3 regions of the Leptothrix cholodnii SP-6 genome follow, and region 1 is predicted to be linked to each of the others. Evidence: riboswitches for the same ligand, from Rfam matches in the RefSeq annotation. Region 1 holds a riboswitch; each other region holds the start of a gene.

Evidence for each region. Region 1 has a riboswitch for glycine ahead of gcvT (glycine cleavage system aminomethyltransferase GcvT). Riboswitches for the same ligand answer to the same signal wherever they lie in the genome.
Region 2: another riboswitch for glycine. It lies ahead of LCHO_RS11880 (D-amino acid dehydrogenase); the one in region 1 lies ahead of gcvT (glycine cleavage system aminomethyltransferase GcvT).
Region 3: another riboswitch for glycine. It lies ahead of LCHO_RS16680 (branched-chain amino acid ABC transporter substrate-binding protein); the one in region 1 lies ahead of gcvT (glycine cleavage system aminomethyltransferase GcvT).

The regions. Positions count from the first base shown of each region.
Region 1 is NC_010524.1:1,655,799-1,661,868, forward strand. It holds gene gcvP (aminomethyl-transferring glycine dehydrogenase) at 1-1,317, opposite strand, end outside; gene gcvH (glycine cleavage system protein GcvH) at 1,406-1,780, opposite strand; gene gcvT (glycine cleavage system aminomethyltransferase GcvT) at 1,882-3,006, opposite strand; glycine riboswitch at 3,065-3,186, opposite strand; glycine riboswitch at 3,197-3,311, opposite strand; gene LCHO_RS07785 (recombination-associated protein RdgC) at 3,346-4,359, opposite strand; gene LCHO_RS07790 (metallophosphoesterase family protein) at 4,542-5,801, shown strand; gene LCHO_RS07795 (ATP-binding protein) at 5,805-6,070, shown strand, end outside.
Region 2 is NC_010524.1:2,582,389-2,588,458, forward strand. It holds gene LCHO_RS11860 (YebC/PmpR family DNA-binding transcriptional regulator) at 1-533, shown strand, start outside; gene LCHO_RS11865 (LysR family transcriptional regulator) at 552-1,436, opposite strand; gene LCHO_RS11870 (tripartite tricarboxylate transporter substrate binding protein) at 1,586-2,569, shown strand; gene LCHO_RS11875 (M20 aminoacylase family protein) at 2,599-3,807, shown strand; glycine riboswitch at 3,912-4,019, shown strand; gene LCHO_RS11880 (D-amino acid dehydrogenase) at 4,082-5,368, shown strand; one part of gene LCHO_RS11890 (IS3 family transposase) at 5,608-5,878, shown strand; one part of gene LCHO_RS11890 (IS3 family transposase) at 5,878-6,070, shown strand, end outside.
Region 3 is NC_010524.1:3,720,523-3,726,592, reverse strand. It holds gene LCHO_RS16690 (LysR family transcriptional regulator) at 1-589, opposite strand, end outside; gene LCHO_RS23480 (hypothetical protein) at 583-801, opposite strand; gene LCHO_RS16685 (TerC family protein) at 800-1,792, shown strand; gene LCHO_RS16680 (branched-chain amino acid ABC transporter substrate-binding protein) at 1,907-3,049, opposite strand; glycine riboswitch at 3,081-3,173, opposite strand; gene LCHO_RS16675 (LysR family transcriptional regulator) at 3,309-4,184, opposite strand; gene LCHO_RS16670 (alpha/beta fold hydrolase) at 4,341-5,210, shown strand; gene dmpE (2-oxopent-4-enoate hydratase) at 5,259-6,041, shown strand.

The sequences.
Region 1 (6,070 bases):
GCGGGTGGTGGTTTCGTCCAGGCTGATGCCGACCGAGGTGGGCGAGACCAGGCGCAGGTTGGCGCCGGACGCGCAGGCCTCGGTCATGATCGATTCGGTGGCCGTGTCGACTTCCACCGCCAGCGTGTCGAAGGCGTAGGCGCTCGGTATGCGGTAGCCGAGCTCTCGCAGGCCTGCGGCCAGGATCGCGGTGTAGCAGGCGACGCGCCGCGCGATGCGGGTCAGGCCGGTCGGGCCGTGGTAGACCGCGTACATGCTGGCCACCACGGCCGGCAGCACCTGCGCGGTGCAGATGTTGGAGGTCGCCTTCTCGCGGCGGATGTGCTGCTCGCGGGTCTGCAGCGCCAGGCGATAGGCCGGTGCGCCGTGCGCGTCGACGCTGACGCCGACCAGCCGGCCCGGCATCGAGCGCTTGAACTCGTCGCGGCAGGCCAGGTACGCGGCGTGCGGGCCGCCGGCGCCCATCGGCATGCCGAAACGCTGGGTGTTGCCGATGGCGATGTCGGCGCCCCAGCTGCCGGGCTCGGCCAGCAGCGTCAGCGCCAGCAGGTCGGCGGCGGCGATCAAGGCGGCGCCGCGCGCGTGCACGTTGTCGGCGAGGGTGGTCAGAACGTCCAGGCCGCACAGCATGCCGATGGTCGACGGGTACTGCACCAGCACGGCGAAGCAGTCGCACTCGGCCATCAGATCGGGGACGTTGCCCACCCGCACGGTGATGCCCAGCGGCGCGGCGCGGGTCAGGACCACCTCGATGGTCTGCGGGTGACAGTCGCACGAAACGATGAAGGTGCTGCTTTTGCTCTTGACGCTGCGCTTGGCCAGCGTCATCGCCTCGGCCGCGGCGGTGGCTTCGTCGAGCATCGAGCCGTTGGCGATGGCCAGGCCGGTGAGGTCGCAGACCATGGTCTGGAAGTTCACCAGCGCCTCGAGCCGGCCTTGCGAGATCTCGGCCTGGTAGGGCGTGTAGGCGGTGTACCAGGCGGGGTTCTCGAGGATGTTGCGCAGGATGACGCCCGGCGTGTGGGTGCCGTGGTAGCCCTGGCCGATGTAGCTCTTGAGCACCCGGTTGCGCGAGGCGAGCGCCTTCAGTTCGGCCAGCGCCTGCGCCTCGGGCAGCGGCGCGGGCAGGTTCATCGGCGTGGCGCGGGCGATGCTGCGCGGCACGATGGCGTCGATCAGTGCGGCGCGGCTGGGCGCGCCGATGGCGTCGAGCATGTGGCGCTCGTCGGCGGAGCCGGCACCGAGGTCGGGGCCGATGTGGCGAGCGAGGAATTCGGCCTGGTTTTCCAGGTCGGCAAGGGGGTGCAGGGCGGGCATGGCGGCAGTGGGTTGCCGGCTGCGAGCGGCGGCGCGAGCCGCGCGGGGCAGGCCGGTGTGCCCCGCGCGAGGGCGGGGCGGGCAGGGCTCAGAGCGTCTTGAGCAGCGCGTCGTAGGCGGTGGCGTCGAGCAGGTCGGCCAGTTCGGCCGGGTTGCTGAGCTTGACCTTGAAGAACCAGCCGGCGGCCAGCGGGTCGCTGTTGGCCAGCGCCGGGTCGTCGCGCAGGGCTTCGTTGACTTCGACCACTTCGCCGCTCACCGGGGCGTAGAGGTCGGCCGCGGCCTTGACGGATTCGACGACACCGGCCACGTCGCCCTTGGCGAAGGTGGCGCCCACGGCGGGCAGGTCGACGAACACGACGTCGCCGAGCGCGTCCTGCGCGTGCACGGTGATGCCGACCACCGCGGCGGCGGGGTTGGCGGCGTCGATCCATTCATGGTCGGGGGTGAACTGGAAAGGCATGGAAAAGGCTCCTGGAGGCAAAGTGGATTCCCGGCCTGGCGGCCGTCGGGAAAGGGGTTCGGATCAGGCGGGTCGTGAGCACCGGCCCGCCAAGGCGGCGCTCAACCCCGGAAGTATCGGTGCGGCGCAAACGGCAGCGGCACCACTTTCATCGGCAGGCGCTTGCCACGCACTTCGGCGTACATCAGGTTGCCCGGCCCGGCGTGGTTGGTGGCCACGTAGGCCATCGCGATCGGCTGGTTGACGCTCGGCCCGGTGGTGCCGCTGGTCACGGTGCCGAGCTTGTGGCTGCCGTGGTTGTCGACCAGCGTGGCGCCCTCGCGCACCGGCGCGCGCTCCAGCCCGACCAGGCCGACACGTTTGTGCGACGGGCCCTGCGCCAGCTGGCCCTCGATGACCTTGGCGCCCGGATAACCGCCGGCACGCGCGCCACCGGGGCGGCGCACCTTCTGGATCGCCCAGGTCAGGCCGGCTTCGACCGGCGTGGTGCTGGCGTGGATGTCGTGGCCGTACAGGCACAGGCCGGCTTCGAGCCGCAGGGTGTCACGCGCGCCCAGGCCGGCGGGCTGCACCTCGGGCTGCGCCAGCAGGCTGCGCGCCAGCGCGACCGCGTGGGTGGCGGGCACCGAGATCTCGAAGCCGTCCTCGCCGGTGTAGCCCGAGCGGGTCACGAAACAGTCGGCGCCGGCCAGCGCGAAGTGGCCGCCGCTCATGAAGGTCAGGCCCGCCACGCCGGCGTTCAGGCGCGCCAGCGCCGTCACGGCCTGCGGGCCTTGCAGCGCCAGCAGGGCGTGGTCGGGCATCGGCACGATCTGGCAGCGGTGGCCGATGTGGGTGATCAGGTGGCGGATGTCGGCCGCCTTGCAGCCGGCGTTGACGACCAGGAACAGGTCGTCCTCGCGGCGCGTGATCATCAGGTCGTCGAGCAGGCCGCCGGCCTCGTTGGTGAAGAAGGCGTAACGCTGCTTGCCGATCGCCAGATCGACCACGTCGACCGGCACCAGGCTCTCGAGCGCACGGTCGGCATCGCTGCCGATCAGCCGCACCTGGCCCATGTGCGAGACGTCGAACAGCGCCGCGCCGCTGCGGCACTGGCGGTGTTCGGCCAGGATGCCGCCGGGGTAGTTGACCGGCATGGCGTAGCCGGCGAACGGCACCATGCGTGCGCCGAGTTCGAGGTGCAGTTCGTGCAGCGGGGTTTGCAGCAGGGCGGTGTCAGCGGACATGAGATTTCTCCGAGGGCAGGGACGGGGGCGCCATCCGTTGTCCACCGTTGCCGGTGGTGTTGCCCTCGCTGTCCGCTTTACCTGAGAGATTGACGGTAGGCGGCTGTGTCGCCCTTCCGCTTGCCCCTTCGGTGGACTGCCGCGATACCGCAGCGGCAGCCTCTCTCCAGTGAGGTGACGTTCCTTTCAGGAACGTTTGCCAGTCCTTTTGCCTGAGCGTTCGAGGCGGTGCGCTCACACCGCTTCTGCGCCTTCGGCGGCCGACGGCCCGTGTCACGGGTGCGGCTCTCTCCTAGCAAAATAAAGTGTAGCCCAGCCGCCGGCTGCGCGGCCGGCCGATCACCACGGCGGATCGTCGCCCACCGGGCCGGCGTCGGTCGCCGACGTGAACGCAGCGGGCGGCGCCACGGTCTTCGGCGCCGTGGCCAAGGCCGGCACACCGTCATCGGCCATCTGCCCCGGCTGCTGCTCGCCGCCCAGCGCCTCGATCAGGTCCGGGATCAGCCGCACCAGCTCGCCGGTGGCGATGGCCGCATCGGCGTCGAAGGCCTCGTCGCGGCTGGCCTGCGGCTGGCCTTCGTAGACGCCGTCCAGGAACTCGAGCTTCTTGACCTGCATCGCGTCCGTCAGCACGAACGAGACCCGGCCCTTCCACGTCAGCGCCAGGCGCGTCGGGCGCTTGCCGAGCTGGATGTGGGCGCGCACCTCGTCGGTGTCGAGCGGGTGGCGGGCGTAGCGCACCACCGATTTCATCTCGTCGGCCGACTTCAGCTCGCACTCGCGGTCGACGCTGAACTCGGCCGGCGGCTCGCCGCTGAGCAGCCAGTCGGCCATTGCCGCGGCCGGCGACAGCGCGGTGTGCAGCGGCTCGACCGCCAGGCCGGGCAGGCCCTTGGTCAGCAGGCTGATGACCTCGTCGGCCTTGCCGGCGCTGGCGGTGTCGACCATCACCAGGCGCTGCTCGGGCGCGATCCAGACCGGCAGCGACATCTGCCTGGTGAAGGCCTGCGGCAGCAGTTCCAGCATGGCCTGGTCCTTGAGCTCCTTGCGCTGCTTCTTGCCGGGCTTGCGGCCGGTATCGGCCTCGATGCGCTGCGCCATCTCGTCGCAGCGGCGCTTGACCACCGCGCCGGGCAGCATCTTCTGCTCGATCATCAGCCGCATCAGCCAGTGGCCGCCGATGATCTCCAGCAGCGGCCCGTGGGCCTCGCCACGCGGGGGCACCCAGCCCAGCGAGACCGGCTGGCTGGCGCCGCAGGGCACGAAACACTGGGCGACCAGCGCCTCTTCGGCCTGCACGGCATCGGCCGCCGGCAGGGCGGCCAGGCGGTGGATCAACAGATTCTTGAACACGTGTTTCCTTGATCGATGGCCCGTGGCCGCCGGGCTTCGTGGGCGTGGCGGCCCGGGCCGGGCTGGGCGGGGGGCGATGGTAGCGGGCAGGTTGCGGTCAGGTCGGGGGCCGGCCGGGCGCGCCGGGTCGGTGGCCGTCTTGCACAACAATGCGCAGCTCGAACAAGTTGGGGGGAGACACCGTGCGATTCATCCATGCAGCCGACATCCATCTGGACAGCCCGCTGGTCGGCCTGGCGGCCTACCAGGACGCGCCGGTCGAGACCCTGCGCACGGCCACCCGCGATGCCTTCGACAACCTCGTCGGCGAGGCCATCGCCGAGCAGGTCGACTTCATGGTCATCGCCGGCGACCTCTACGACGGCGGCTGGAAGGACTTCAACACCGGCATCTTCTTCGTCGCCCAGATGGGCCGGCTCAAGGCGGCCGGCATCCCGGTCTACCTGCTGCTGGGCAACCACGACGCCGAGAGCGAGATGACCAAGCGCCTGGCGCTGCCCGACAACGTGCACAGGTTTCCGGTCGGCAAGGCTGCGACCTTCCGCCTGCCGGAGCTGCGCGTGGCGCTGCACGGACGCAGCTTCAAGGAGGCGGCGACCACCGAGAACCTGGCGCTGACCTATCCCGACCCGGTGCCCGGTTGGCTCAACATCGGCGTGCTGCACACCGCGCTCGAAGGCAACAGCGCGCACGCCAACTACGCGCCCTGCTCGATCGCCGAACTGGCGGCCCGCGGCTACCAGTACTGGGCGCTCGGCCACGTGCACGAGCACCGGGTGTGGCAAGAAGGCGCCTCGACCATCGCCTTCCCCGGCAACCTGCAGGGCCGCCACATCCGCGAGACCGGCCCGCGCGGCGCGCTGATGGTCGCCACCGACGGCGCCGAGATCGTGTCGGTCGAGCGCCTGCATGTCGACGTGCTGCGCTGGCACGCGCTGGAGGTCGACGTGGCGCAGGCGCTCGACCTCGAAGAAGCGGTGCGCATGGCCGGCCGCCGGCTCGCCGCGCTGATCGAAGAAACCGAGGGCGACCTGCCGCTGATCGTGCGCGTGCGCCTGACCGGCGCGACGCCCGCGCACGGCCAGCTGTTCGGCCTCGAAGCCCAGCTGCGCGCCGAGATCGTGGCGCAGGCGGCCAGCGTCAGCACCGGGCGGCTGTGGATCGAGAAGATCAAGGTCGAGACCACGCCGCACGACCCGGCCGCGCAGGTGGCGCAGCGCTCGGATGCAGTGGCCGATCTGCAGGCGCACCTGGCGCAGGCCGATGCCGACCCCGAGTTCCTGAAGAGCCTGCAGGACGACCTGCTGCAGCTGATCGGCAAGCTGCCGCTCGAAGTCATCAACGCCGTGCCGCAACTGCGCGAGATCCGCGAGGGCCGGCTCGAAGCGCTGGTGCGCGACACCACGCCGTCGCTGATCGCCCACGTCGCCCGGGCCGCCTGAACCATGCGCATCGACCAGCTCGACCTCGTCCGCTACGGCAAGTTCACCGACCGCTCGATCGCGTTGCCGCGTGCCGAGCGCGATTTCCACGTCATCGTCGGCCCCAACGAGGCCGGCAAGTCGACCGTGCGCACCGCCGTGCTCGACCTGCTGTACGGCATCCCGATGCGCACCACGCATGCGTTTGCGCACGCGATGTCCGACATGCGGCTGGGTGCGCGCATCGAACACGACGCCCGCACGCTCGCCTTTCACCGCACCAAGGGCAA
Region 2 (6,070 bases), 930 kb from region 1:
TCGAACGCGCGATCAAGAAGGGCGCCGGGTTGACCGGTGAATCGGTGCATTTCGAACACGCCATGTACGAGGGCTTTGCGCCGCACCGCGTGCCCGTCATGGTCGAGTGCCTGACCGACAACGTGAACCGCGCCGCCTCGGAAATGCGGGTGCTGTTCCGCAAGGGCCAGCTGGGCACGTCCGGATCGGTGTCCTGGGATTTTGTCCACGTCGGCATGATCGAGGCCGAACCCGCCGCCGCCGGTGCCGATCCCGAGCTGGCCGCCATCGAAGCGGGCGCGCAGGACTTCGAGCCGGCCGATGACGAGGGCGTCACGATGTTCCTGACCGAGCCCGCCGACCTCGACCTGGTCAGCCGCGCGCTGCCGGCGCAGGGTTTCAGCGTCCTGTCGGCCAAGCTCGGCTACAAGCCCAAGAATCCGATCGACCCGGCCAGCCTGACGGCCGAGCAGCTCGAAGAGGTGGAAACCTTCCTGGCCGCGCTGGACGCGAACGAAGACGTGCAGAACGTCTTCGCGGGCCTGCAGGGCTGAGTGTCGCGGGCGGTGCCCTCAGTCGTGCAGCAAGGCCTCCATCACCTGGCGCACGATCGACAAGGCCGGCGCCTGCGCGCGGCCGGCCAGCGTCACCAGGCCGAAGCGCGCGCGCGCGCTCAGGGCCGGCGTCAGTTCCAGTTCGACCAGATCGGGCGCCGCCGCGCGGATCGCCAGCAGCACGGCGTCGCTTGAGCGCACCACCTCGACCAGGCTGGCGATCTCCTCGCAGCGCAGCGTGACGCATTCGCCGGGGTGCGCCGCCGGGCCGTAGCGTTCGATCAGGATGCGCGCCACCTCGTCGCTGAGCGGCGTGGAGGCCAGCGGATACGGCCGCAGCGCCTCGAAGCGCAACGCCTTGCGCCGGCGGGTCAGCGGGTGGTCCGGGCGGCACATGAAGGCGCCGCGCATCTCGGCCAGGCTGTCGACCTGCAGATCGGCGGCCGGCGCCACCGAACGGGCGTCGACCACCAGCGTGTCGAGCCGGCGCTCGCGCAGGGCTTCGAGCAGGAGACCGGTCTGGCCGCGGGCGATCTCGACCTGCACCCTCGGGTGGTGGGTGGCCATTTGCTGCAGCAGCGGCGTCATCAGCAGCGCCCCCGGCCCCGATCCCATGCCCACGCGCAGCTTGCCGGCCAGACCCTCGCGCATCTGGCGGCCGCTCGCGCCCAGTTCGTCGGCATCGAACACCAGTTGGGTGGCGCGGTGCAGCACCTCGCGGCCGAAGGGCGTCAGCTCGTTGCGGCGGCCGACGCGATCGAACAGCGGCTGGCCGAGTTCGTCCTCCAGCGCACGGATGCTGCGGCTGAGCGCGGGCTGGGTCAGGAACAGCGCCTCGGCCGAGCGGCTGAACGAGCCGCTTTCGGCCAGCGCGATCAGGTGGCGGAGCTGGACGAGGGTCATGCGAGGGGGCGCCGCAATGCATTCATCCGAATCATGCTATCGCATAGAACAATGCATTGGACTGGCGGAGTCCGGCTTCCTACGATGGCCCCATGCCTCGACCCGAATGGTTCGGCCCGGGGCGGCCGGAATCCGGCGCAGGAGTGGACATGAACCCGATCCTCAAACGCTCGCTCGCCCTGGTGGGCGGACTCGTGCTGGCCTGCGGCGCAGCATTGGCGCAGACCTGGCCGGCCAAGCCGGTCAACCTGATGGTGCCCTACCCGGCCGGCGGTCCGTCGGACGCGATCGCGCGCATCTTCTTCAACCCGCTGGGCAAGGAGCTCGGCCAGCAGGTGCTGGTGGAGAACCTCGGCGGCGTCAGCGGCGCGCTGGCGGCGCAGAAGGTGCTCGCAGCCCCGGCCGACGGGCACTTCATCTTCCAGGGTTCACCCAACGAGGTGATCCTGTCGCCGCTGGCCAACGCCGCGGTCAAGCTCAAGACCGAGGATTTCCGGCTGGTGCACCCGGTGGCCGACGCGGTGATGGTGTTCGTGACGCGCAAGGACCTGGGCGTCAACAGCGTCGACGAGCTGATCGCGCTGGCGCGCAAGTCGGGCGAGCGGCCGCTCACCTACGGCAGCGTGGGCGTGGGCTCGCTCTACCACCTGATCCTGGAGAACGCGCAGCAGATCACCGGCGTCAAGCTGCAGCACGTGCCGTACAAGGGCAACGCGCCGCTGCTGCAGGACATCGCCGGCGGCCAGGTCGACTTCGCGGTGCTGGTCTACAGCGCCGGCATGGGAGCGCTCGGTGATCAGGGCAAGCTCAAGGTGATCGGCCAGCTCGGCGCGCAGCGCTCGGAGCTGCTGAAGAACGTGCCCACCGCCAGCGAAGGCCAGGCGCTGAAGAACTTCTCGTACAAGATCTGGACCGGCTTCATGGTGCCCAAGAACACGCCCGAGGACGTGGTCGTGCGCCTGCACGCCGCCATCGGCAAGACCTTGCAGGACCCGACCGTGCGCGCGCAGCTCGCAGCGCAGACGCAGCTGGCATCGGCGCCGATGTCGCTGGCCGACTCGGCCAGGTTCTTCGCCGCGGAGACGGCGCGCTACCGCGCCATCGCCAAGTCGATCGAGCTGCAGCCCCAATAAGCACGGACCAGACGGACGACGAGGCCACCATGAGCAGCTACCTGCTGGACGCGATGCAGACGCGCATCGGTGAGTTCATCCACCTGCGCCGCGACATCCACCGCCATCCCGAACTCGCCTTCGAGGAGCACCGCACCGCCGCGCTGGTGGCCGACAAGCTCGAAGGCTGGGGCTACGAGGTCGAACGCGGTGTGGGCGGCACCGGCGTCGTCGCGCGGCTGGTGCGCGGCGAGACCGACGAGAAAGGCACACGCCGCCTCGGCCTGCGTGCCGACATGGACGCGCTGCCGATCACCGAGGCCAGCGGCGCCGAATGGGCCAGTTGCAAGCCGGGCCTGATGCACGCCTGCGGCCACGACGGCCACACCGCGATGCTGCTGGCCGCTGCCCGTCAGCTGGCCGAACACGGCCGCTTCAACGGCACGCTGAACCTGATCTTCCAGCCCGCCGAAGAGGGTGGCGGCGGCGCGCTGCGCATGATGGAAGACGGGCTGTTCGAGCGTTACCCGTGCGACGCGATCTTCGCGATGCACAACATGCCCGGCGTGCCGCAGGGTCGTCTGGTGCTGCGCGAAGGCGCGGCGATGGCATCGAGCGACTACGCCACCATCACGCTCGACGGCATCGGCGGCCACGGCGCGATGCCGCACCGCGCGGCCGACCCGATCGTGGCGGCGGCCGGCATCGTGATGGCGCTGCAGAGCATCGTCTCGCGCAACGTCGACCCGCTGCAGATGGCGGTGGTCACGGTGGGTGCGCTGCATGCGGGCAAGGCCAACAACGTGATCCCGGCCAGCGCCACGCTGGAGCTGAGTGTGCGTGCGCTCGACCGCGAGGTGCGCGTGCTGCTGGCGCAGCGCATCAAGGCGCTGGTGGCCGCGCAGGCCCAGAGCTACGGCGTCACCGCCCGCATCGACTGGCGGCCGGGTTACGCGGTGCTGGTCAACAGCGCGGCGGAAACCGCCTTCGCACGCGAGGTGGCGATCGACCTGGTCGGCGCCGACCGCGTCACGCAACAAGGCCCGGCGCTGAGCGGCAGCGAGGATTTCGCCTTCATGCTCGAACGCGTGCCGGGCAGCTACCTGCTGATCGGCAACGGCGATGGCGCGAGCCCGGGTGCCTGCATGGTGCACAACCCCGGCTACGACTTCGACGACGCCAACATCGCCATCGGCGCGGCCTACTGGGTGGCGCTGACCGAACGATTCCTGTCGATCCCTGAGAACAGCGAGGGCTGATCGAAAGCCCTAGACTCACGACCCTGCAGGAGAGTGCCGCGTCGATGACGCGGCCACCGAAGGCGCAAACTCCCATGAACGCTCAGGTCCAACACTGCACACACACCACGCCGTCTGGAGAGACGTCACGCCCGTGACGCACCGAAGGAGCAAGGCCCCGGCACAGCGCCGCGCGGCTGAAACTCTCAGGTATCAAGGACAGGGGGAGCGGCAAACGCACGGCCCGATGGCATCGAAGCCACGGTGTCGTGCGGCCGATCCTGGAGCACAGCTCATGAAAGTCCTCGTCCTCGGCGCCGGCCTGCTCGGCGTTACCTCGGCCTATTTCCTGCGCCAGCAAGGTCACGACGTCACCGTCGTCGACCGCCAGGCCACGCCCGCATCCGAGACCAGCTTCGCCAACGGCGGCCAGATCTCGGTCAGCCACGCCGAACCCTGGGCCAACCCGAGCGCACCGCTGAAGGTGCTGCAATGGCTGGGCAAGGAAGACGCGCCGCTGCTGTTTCGCCTGCGCGCCGACGCCCGCCAGTGGCGCTGGGTGCTGCAGTTCCTGCGCGAATGTACGCCCGGGCGCACGCGCCACAACATCGAGCAGATCGTCAAGCTCGGCACCTACAGCCGCGACACGCTGCAGCAGCTGCGGCGTGACATCGGCGTGGCCTACGACGAGCGCACGCAGGGCATCCTGCACTTCTACACCAGCCAGAAAGAGTTCGACGGCGCCGAGGCCCCGGCCGCGCAGATGCGCGAACTGGGCTGTGACCGGCGCGTGATCTCGGCCGACGAAGCCGTGCGCATCGAGCCCGCGCTGGCGGCGATCCGCGCGCAACTGGCCGGCGCCACCTACACGGCGGAAGACGAATCCGGCGATGCCAACCGCTTCGCCCGCGAACTGGTCAAACACTGCCAGGCCGACGGCGTGCAGTTCCTGATGAGCCACACCGTGACTGCGCTGCGCGAGGTGGGCGGGCAGATCGACCACGTCGAGGCGACCGACGCCGAAGGCCGTTTCCAGCGCCTGCGCGCCGACGCCTACGTGCTGGCGATGGGCAGCCTGTCGCCGCTCTACGCGCGTCCGCTGGGCATCGAGCTGCCGATCTACCCGGCCAAGGGCTACTCGGTGACGATGCCGGTCAAGGACGCCGCCAAGGCGCACCAGGTCTCGCTGACCGACGACGAATACAAGCTGGTGTTCTCGCGCCTGACCACGCCCGGCGTGGACGGCCAGCCCGGCACCGACCGCCTGCGCATCGCCGGCACGGCCGAGTTGAACGGCTATGACCGCGACCTGAACCGGGTGCGCTGCGAGGCCATCGTGCGCCGCACCGAGGAGCTGTTCCCCGGCGCCGGTGACACCGCGCAGGCGCAGTTCTGGACCGGCCTGCGCCCGGCCACGCCGAGCAACGTGCCGATCATCGGCCGCAGCAAGCTGCGCAACCTGTTCCTCAACACGGGCCACGGCACGCTGGGCTGGACGCACTCGTGCGGCTCGGGCAAGAGCATCGCCCGCATCGTCAGCGGGCTGGCGCCGGAGATCGATTTCGCGTTTGCCGGCGCCTGAGGACCGGCTTGGGCCGGCGGCCCGGCTCGGCACTGCGCGTGACCGAATCGGGTCCATTTCCGATTTCCGTCATCGCCAAACAGAAAGCCCGCGAACCATGACGGTGGCGGGCTTGCTTCCTGTGAACGGGGTTCCAGAAGGAAATCGATCACGGGTTCTTGTCGCTGGGTTACGGGCTCCCTGTCATGGTCTAATTTTCCCGGACACCTCGATAGGTGGAATCCACCTGGACGAGGAACATGAGCAAGAGAGAACGAAGGACATTCAACGCGGAATTCAAGCTGCAAGTGGTGCAGATGATTCGCGAGCAGGGCTTGAGCGTGGGCGACGTCTGCCGCGACATGAAGCTCGGCGAGACGGCCGTGCGGCGATGGCTGGCGCAAGCCGATGAAGAGGCTGCAGGCCGCCCCGGCATTGGCAAACCGCTCACCGCCGAGCAGCAACGCATCCGCCAGCTTGAGGCCGAGAACAAGCAACTGCGCGGCGACGTCGACATCTTAAAAAAAGCATCGGCCTTCTTTGCCCGCGAGCTTCGATGAGCTACCAGTTCGTCGAGCAACTGCACAAGAAGGCCGTCACCGTCGAGCGTCTATGCCGCGTGCTGGGCGTCAGCCGTTCGGGCTACTACGGTGCCCGTCAGCGCGCCAAGCTCGCGCCCAAGGCCTGCTTGGTCAGCACGCAATTGAAGGCCGAGTTCGCCGC
Region 3 (6,070 bases), 2.1 Mb from region 1:
GCAGCAGCACCGGCAGGTCATTCAGCGACTGCGGAAAACGGTCGCGCTCGGTCGTGCCGACCAGCCTGGCCGGGCCGTACCACTCCACGGGTGATTCGACGAGCCGTTCGCTCACGAGGCGCAGGTTCGGATTGCGCGGTGCGGCCTGTCCGGCCAGCACCAGGTCGAGGTGGTGCAGTGCCAGTTCGGCCAGCAGCTGCTCGAACTCTCCCTCGTGGCAGACCAGCCGCAGGTTGTCGGTGGCCAGCACCGGCTCCAGCAGCGCATGGGCGGCGAGCTTGGAAATGCCGTCCGACAGCCCGACCGCCAGCCTCGCCACCTTGCCGCTTGCCGCCTCGCGCACCTCGTCGGCGATGCACTGGCCCAGCTGGAAGATCTCCTCGGCACGCGCGAAAGCCGCCTGGCCCGCCTCGGTAAGGGCCACGCCACGCCCCGAGGGCTTTAGCAATTGATGGCCCAGCGACTTCTCCAGCTCGCGCACCTGCGCGCTGATCGTCTGTATGGCCATGTCCAGCCGCTCGGCGGCGCGGGCAAAGCCGCCCTCCTTGGTGACGACCCAGAAGTAATGGAGATGGCGGTAGTTCAACATGCATCCTCCGGTTCGGAAAATCCGAATGCTAGTTGCGATTCAATCTGATTTATTCGATGCAGGCGGATCCCCACACTGTCGATCGGTCCATCGCCAACGGAGAAGCCACCGTGTTCCATGCCCTCAGCGGGTTCATCGGCGTCACCGTCTCCGCCTCGCGCCTGGGCGCCGAGAAGCGATGTTGCTGCAATCCCTTGAACAAGCTGAACCATGGACTTCCTGCTCCCCTTCCTGACATCCGACTTCCTCGGCAAGCCAGCCTGGGTCTGGCTCGCCTTCGTCGGCATCGTGGTCGCGCTCCTGGCTTTCGATCTGGGCGTTCTGCACAAGGACGACCACGCGATCGGCGTGCGAGAGAGCCTGCTGCTCTCCGCCGGATACATCAGCGTGTCGCTGCTCTTCGGTGCCTGGGTCTGGTGGTACCTGGGCGCGCAAAGCGGCATGGACTACTACACCGGCTTCCTGATCGAGAAGTCGCTGTCGATGGACAACGTCTTCGTCATCGCGCTGATCTTCAGCTTCTTTGCAATCCCGCGGCAGTACCAGCACCGCGTGCTGTTCTGGGGCATCCTGGGCGTGATCGTGTTGCGCGCCATCATGATCGGCCTCGGCACCACGCTGGTCAGCCAGTTCAGCTGGGTCCTTTACCTGTTCGGTGCCTTCCTGATCTTCACGGGCATCAAGATGTGGATCGTCGCCGACCACATGCCCGACATCGCGAACAACCCGTTGTTGCGGTTCCTGAAAAGGCACATGCGCGTCACCGACGGGCTGCGTGGCAACGCCTTCTGGGTGAGCCAGCCCGACCCGGCCAGCGGCAAGTCGGTGAGGTTCGCGACGCCGCTGCTGCTGGCGCTGGTGCTGGTGGAGTTCGTCGATCTGATCTTCGCGGTCGACTCGGTGCCGGCGATCTTCGCCATCACGACCGACCCGTTCATCGTCTACACGAGCAACATCTTCGCCATCCTGGGTCTGCGCGCGCTGTACTTCGCGCTGGCGGCGATGATCCACCGCTTCAAGTACCTGAAGTACGCGCTGGCGCTGGTGCTGGTGTTCATCGGCTCGAAGATCTTCCTGGTCGGCATCATCGGCAAGATTCCCGCGGTGATCTCGCTTGGCGTGACCTTCGGCCTGATCGCCGGTGGTGTGCTGGTGTCGCTGTGGAAAACCCGCAGGCAGCCCGCTGTTGTCGAGCCTGCATGACGCCGCCGCGGCCTTGCGTGACGAGCGAGTGTCGATGCAGGTCCTCGTGCAAGCCCACGGTTCAGATCCGTCCATTCGAGCGGCCGGCTGAGCCGGACCTGTGGCAGCCCCGTGTCAGCGAACGATGCCGAGTTCCTCGCGCTGGCCACCCTTGAAGGTGTAGAGCGTCAGCGCACCGTTCCTGATGTCGCCCTTTTCGTCGAACGCGATGGTGCCGGTGACGCCGGGGTAGCTGATCTTCTGCAGCTCCGGCAGGTACTTGGCCGGGTCGGCAGACTTCGCCTTGACCATTGCCTCGACCATCACCTTGGTTGCGTCGTAGGTGTAGGGCGAGTAGATCTGGACCTCGGCGCCGAACTTCTTCTTGAAGTCGGCCTTGAACTTGTCGAACGCCGGCCGCTGCGCCGCGTCGACGCCGCCGGCGATCGCGCAGACGACCTGGCCGTCGGTCATCTGGCCCGAGGCGAGCTTGGGCAGCTCGCCGGTGCAGACGCCGTCGCCGCCGACGAACTTCGCCCGGATGCCGAGCTGCTTCATCTGCCGCAGCATCGGGCCGGCGACCCCGTCCATGCCACCGTAGAAGATGACGTCGGGCTTGGCCGCCTTGATGCCGGTCAGGATGCTGGTGAAGTCGGTCGACTTGTCGCTGGTGAACTCGCGCTTGGCGATCGTCGCGCCGGCGGCCTTGGCGGCTTTCTCGAACTCGCTGGCCACGCCCTGGCCGTAGGCGGTGCGGTCGTCGATGACCGCGATGGTCTTCGCCTTCAGCGTCTGCACCGCGTAGCGGCCGAGTGCACCGCCGAGCTGGGCGTCGTCGGCCACCATCCGGAACGTCGTCTTGAAGCCCTGGCGGGTGTACTGCGGGTTCGTCACCGACGGCGCGATCTGCGCGATGCCGGCGTCGGCATAGATCCGCGCCGCGGGAATCGCGGTGCCCGAGTTCAGGTGGCCGACGACGCCGTTGACCTTGTTGTCGACGAGCTTCTGCGCGGCGGCAGTACCCTGCTTCGGGTCGCCGGCGTCGTCCTCGGCGAGCAGCTCGAAGCGGGCCGGACGGCCGCCGATCTGCACGCCCTTGGCGTTCAGTTCCTCGATCGCCATCCGCACGCCGTTCTCGTTGTCATGCCCGAGGTGCGCGGCGGGGCCGCTGAGCGCGGCGACGTGGCCGATCTTGACGACGAGGGGCTGCGCTGCGTGCGCGGACAGGGCGAAACAGGCTGCGGCGATGCAGCCCAGGCGCAATGAGGTGGTGGTCATGAAATCTCGTTTGGCAACTCTGCAGAGTTCATCCACGGCATCGGTCCGTTTGCCTGAGAGTTTCCGGGGCGGTTGCTCCTTCGGCGCCGCGCGGGTGGCACGCGGACTCTCCCGATGCCGCTCGGGCTCGTGGCCGGCAAGGCGGTCGGCGGGTGACCTCGGCCTTGCGGTGAAGCTGGCAATTGTGCCCGATGCTCGGGTTAACCCGCATCGACGTCGTCAGGTCATCACGGTTTCTTCAAGCGCCGGTCCCCACGTCCTACCCCCTCACCACCGCCAGAAACGCCGCCAACACCGGCGACCCATCCCCGCGCCGGTGGATGCAGCTCAGCTCGATGTCCTTCAGATACGAACATTCGAGCGGCCGGTAGGCCACGCCCGGCAGGCGCAGGCTCTCGCTGCTGGCGGTGGTGATGCACGCACCAAAACCCCCCGCCACCAGCGCGATGGCGGTCAGCACGTCTTCCACCTCCTGCTCCACCAGCAGCGGCGTGCCCTCGCGCGCAAACGCCTGCATCACCTGCTGCGCCAGGCCGGGCAGCGGCAGGTTGGGGTAGAGGATCAGCGGCTCGCCGGCCAGGTCGGGGATGGACACGCTGGCCTGTGCGCACAGCCGGTGCGTGTCGGGCAGCGCCACGCGCATGCGCTCGCGCAGCACGGTCTCGATCACCAGATCGGGCTCGGGCGGCACCAGGCGGTTGAAGCCGACGCTGATGCGGCGCTCGCGCAAGGCGTCGAGCTGCTCGGCCTTGGTCATCGTGTGCAGCACGATGCGCACCTCGGGCCGCTGGGCGTGGAAACGCGCCAGCAGCCGCGGGATGACGTCGAGCACGCCCGACCCGAACAGGCCGACGTCGAGCCGGCCGATTACGCCCTGGCCGGCGGCGCGGGTGCGCTCGCGGGCGCGCTGCGCCAGCGTCAGCAGGTTGGGCACCTCGTCGAGCAGGGTCTGGCCGGCTTCGGTCAGCTCCACGCCCTTGGGGGTGCGGATGAACAGCGCCGTGCCCAGCTCGGCTTCGAGCGCGTGGATCTGGCGCGTCAGCGGCGGCTGCGCCATGTGCAGGCGCTCGGCGGCGCGGCCGATGTGGCGCTCCTCGGCCACGGCGAGGAAATAGCGCATCTGCTTGAGGTCCATCGGCGGGCTTCGGCGGGTGGTCTAACTCGATACCTTTATGGTATCGAGATCGCAATATTCGGTATTGGACAGTATGGCTCGCGCTGCCTATCGTTGCGACCGTCAGACCTCATCGCCAGGTCTCCGTAGCCCAACGATCACGAGGAGGCTCACCGCATGAGCCAGCAGCAGAGCCCCACCGCCGCCAACCCCGAAATCGGCCAGCGCATCCGCACCGGCGCGTTTCACAGCAACGTGCACGACCTCGGCCGCGCTCACCCTGGCCAGCCGCCGGTGCTGCTGATCCACGGTTCCGGGCCGGGTGTCAGCGCCTGGGCCAACTGGCGGCTGGTGATGCCGGTGTTGGCCCAGGATCGGCGTGTGATCGCGCCCGACATGGTCGGCTTCGGCTACAGCGACCGGCCCGAAGGCATCACCTATTCGATGGACACCTGGGTGCAGCAGGCCATCGACCTGCTCGACGCGCTCGACCTGCCGCAGGTCGATCTGATCGGCAACAGCTTCGGCGGCGCGCTGGCGCTGGCGCTGGCGATCCGCGCGCCGCAGCGAGTGCGCCGGCTGGTGCTGATGGGCTCGGTCGGCGTGCCCTTCGAGCTGACGCCGGGGCTGGACGCCGCCTGGGGCTACCAGCCCTCGATCGAGGCGATGCGGCACCTGCTCGACACCTTTGCCTTCAGCCGCAAGCTGGTCACCGACGAGCTGGCGCAGCTGCGTTACCAGGCCAGCATCCGGCCCGGTTTCCAGGAATCGTTTTCTGCGATGTTCCCGGCGCCGCGCCAGCAGTGGGTCGACGCGATGGCCAGCCCCGAGGCGGCGATCCGCGCGCTGGCGCACGAGACGCTGATCGTGCACGGCCGCGAGGATCAGGTGATCCCGCTGCAGACCTCGCTGACGCTGTCGCAGTGGATCCCGAACAGCCAGCTGCACGTCTTCGGCCATTGCGGCCACTGGACGCAGATCGAACACAGCGCGCGTTTTGCGCAGCTGGTGTCGAACTTCCTGGCCGAAGCCGACACGCCGGCCTGAACCCAGAAATCGCCCCGACATCGCCCGACACGGACAACCGAGAACCCCATGGACGCACTCACCATCCAACGCTACGGCGACGAGCTCTACCAGGCGCTCGTCAGCCGCGAGGCCGTCGAGCCGCTCACCAACCGCGAGCCCGGCATCACCATCGACGACGCGTACCAGATCCAGCTGCGCGTGATCCAGCGCCGGCTTGATGCCGGCGAGATCGTCATCGGCAAGAAGATCGGCGTCACCAGCAAGGTGGTGATGGACATGCTGGGCGTGAACCAGCCCGACTTCGGCCACCTGCTGTCGGGCATGGTGTTCAACGAGGGCGAGCCGGTCGACACCGCCAAGCTGATCGCACCCAAGGCCGAGGCCGAGGTGGCCTTCATCCTGGCGCGTGACTTGACCGGCCCGGGCGTGACCGCGGCCGACGTGCTGCGCGCCACCGACTGCGTGATGCCGTGTTTCGAGATCGTCGACAGCCGCATCCGCGACTGGAAGATCAAGATCCAGGACACGGTGGCGGACAACGCCTCCTGCGGCGTGCTCACGCTCGGCGGCACCCGCCGCAGCCCGCGTGACATCGATCTGGCGCTGGCCGGCATGGTGCTCGAGAAGAACGGCGAGATCGTCAGCACCTCGTGCGGCGCCGCGGTGCAGGGCTCGCCGGTCAACGCGGTGGCGTGGCTGGCCAACACGCTCGGGCGCCTGGGCATCAGCCTGAAGGCGGGCGATGTGATCCTGTCGGGATCGCAATCGCCGCTGGTGCCGGTCAAGCCGGGCGACAGCCTGCATTGCAGCGTGGGCGGGCTGGGCAGCACGTCGGTGCGGTTTATTTGAGCCCCCACGCTCCCTGGCGGTCGCTGCCC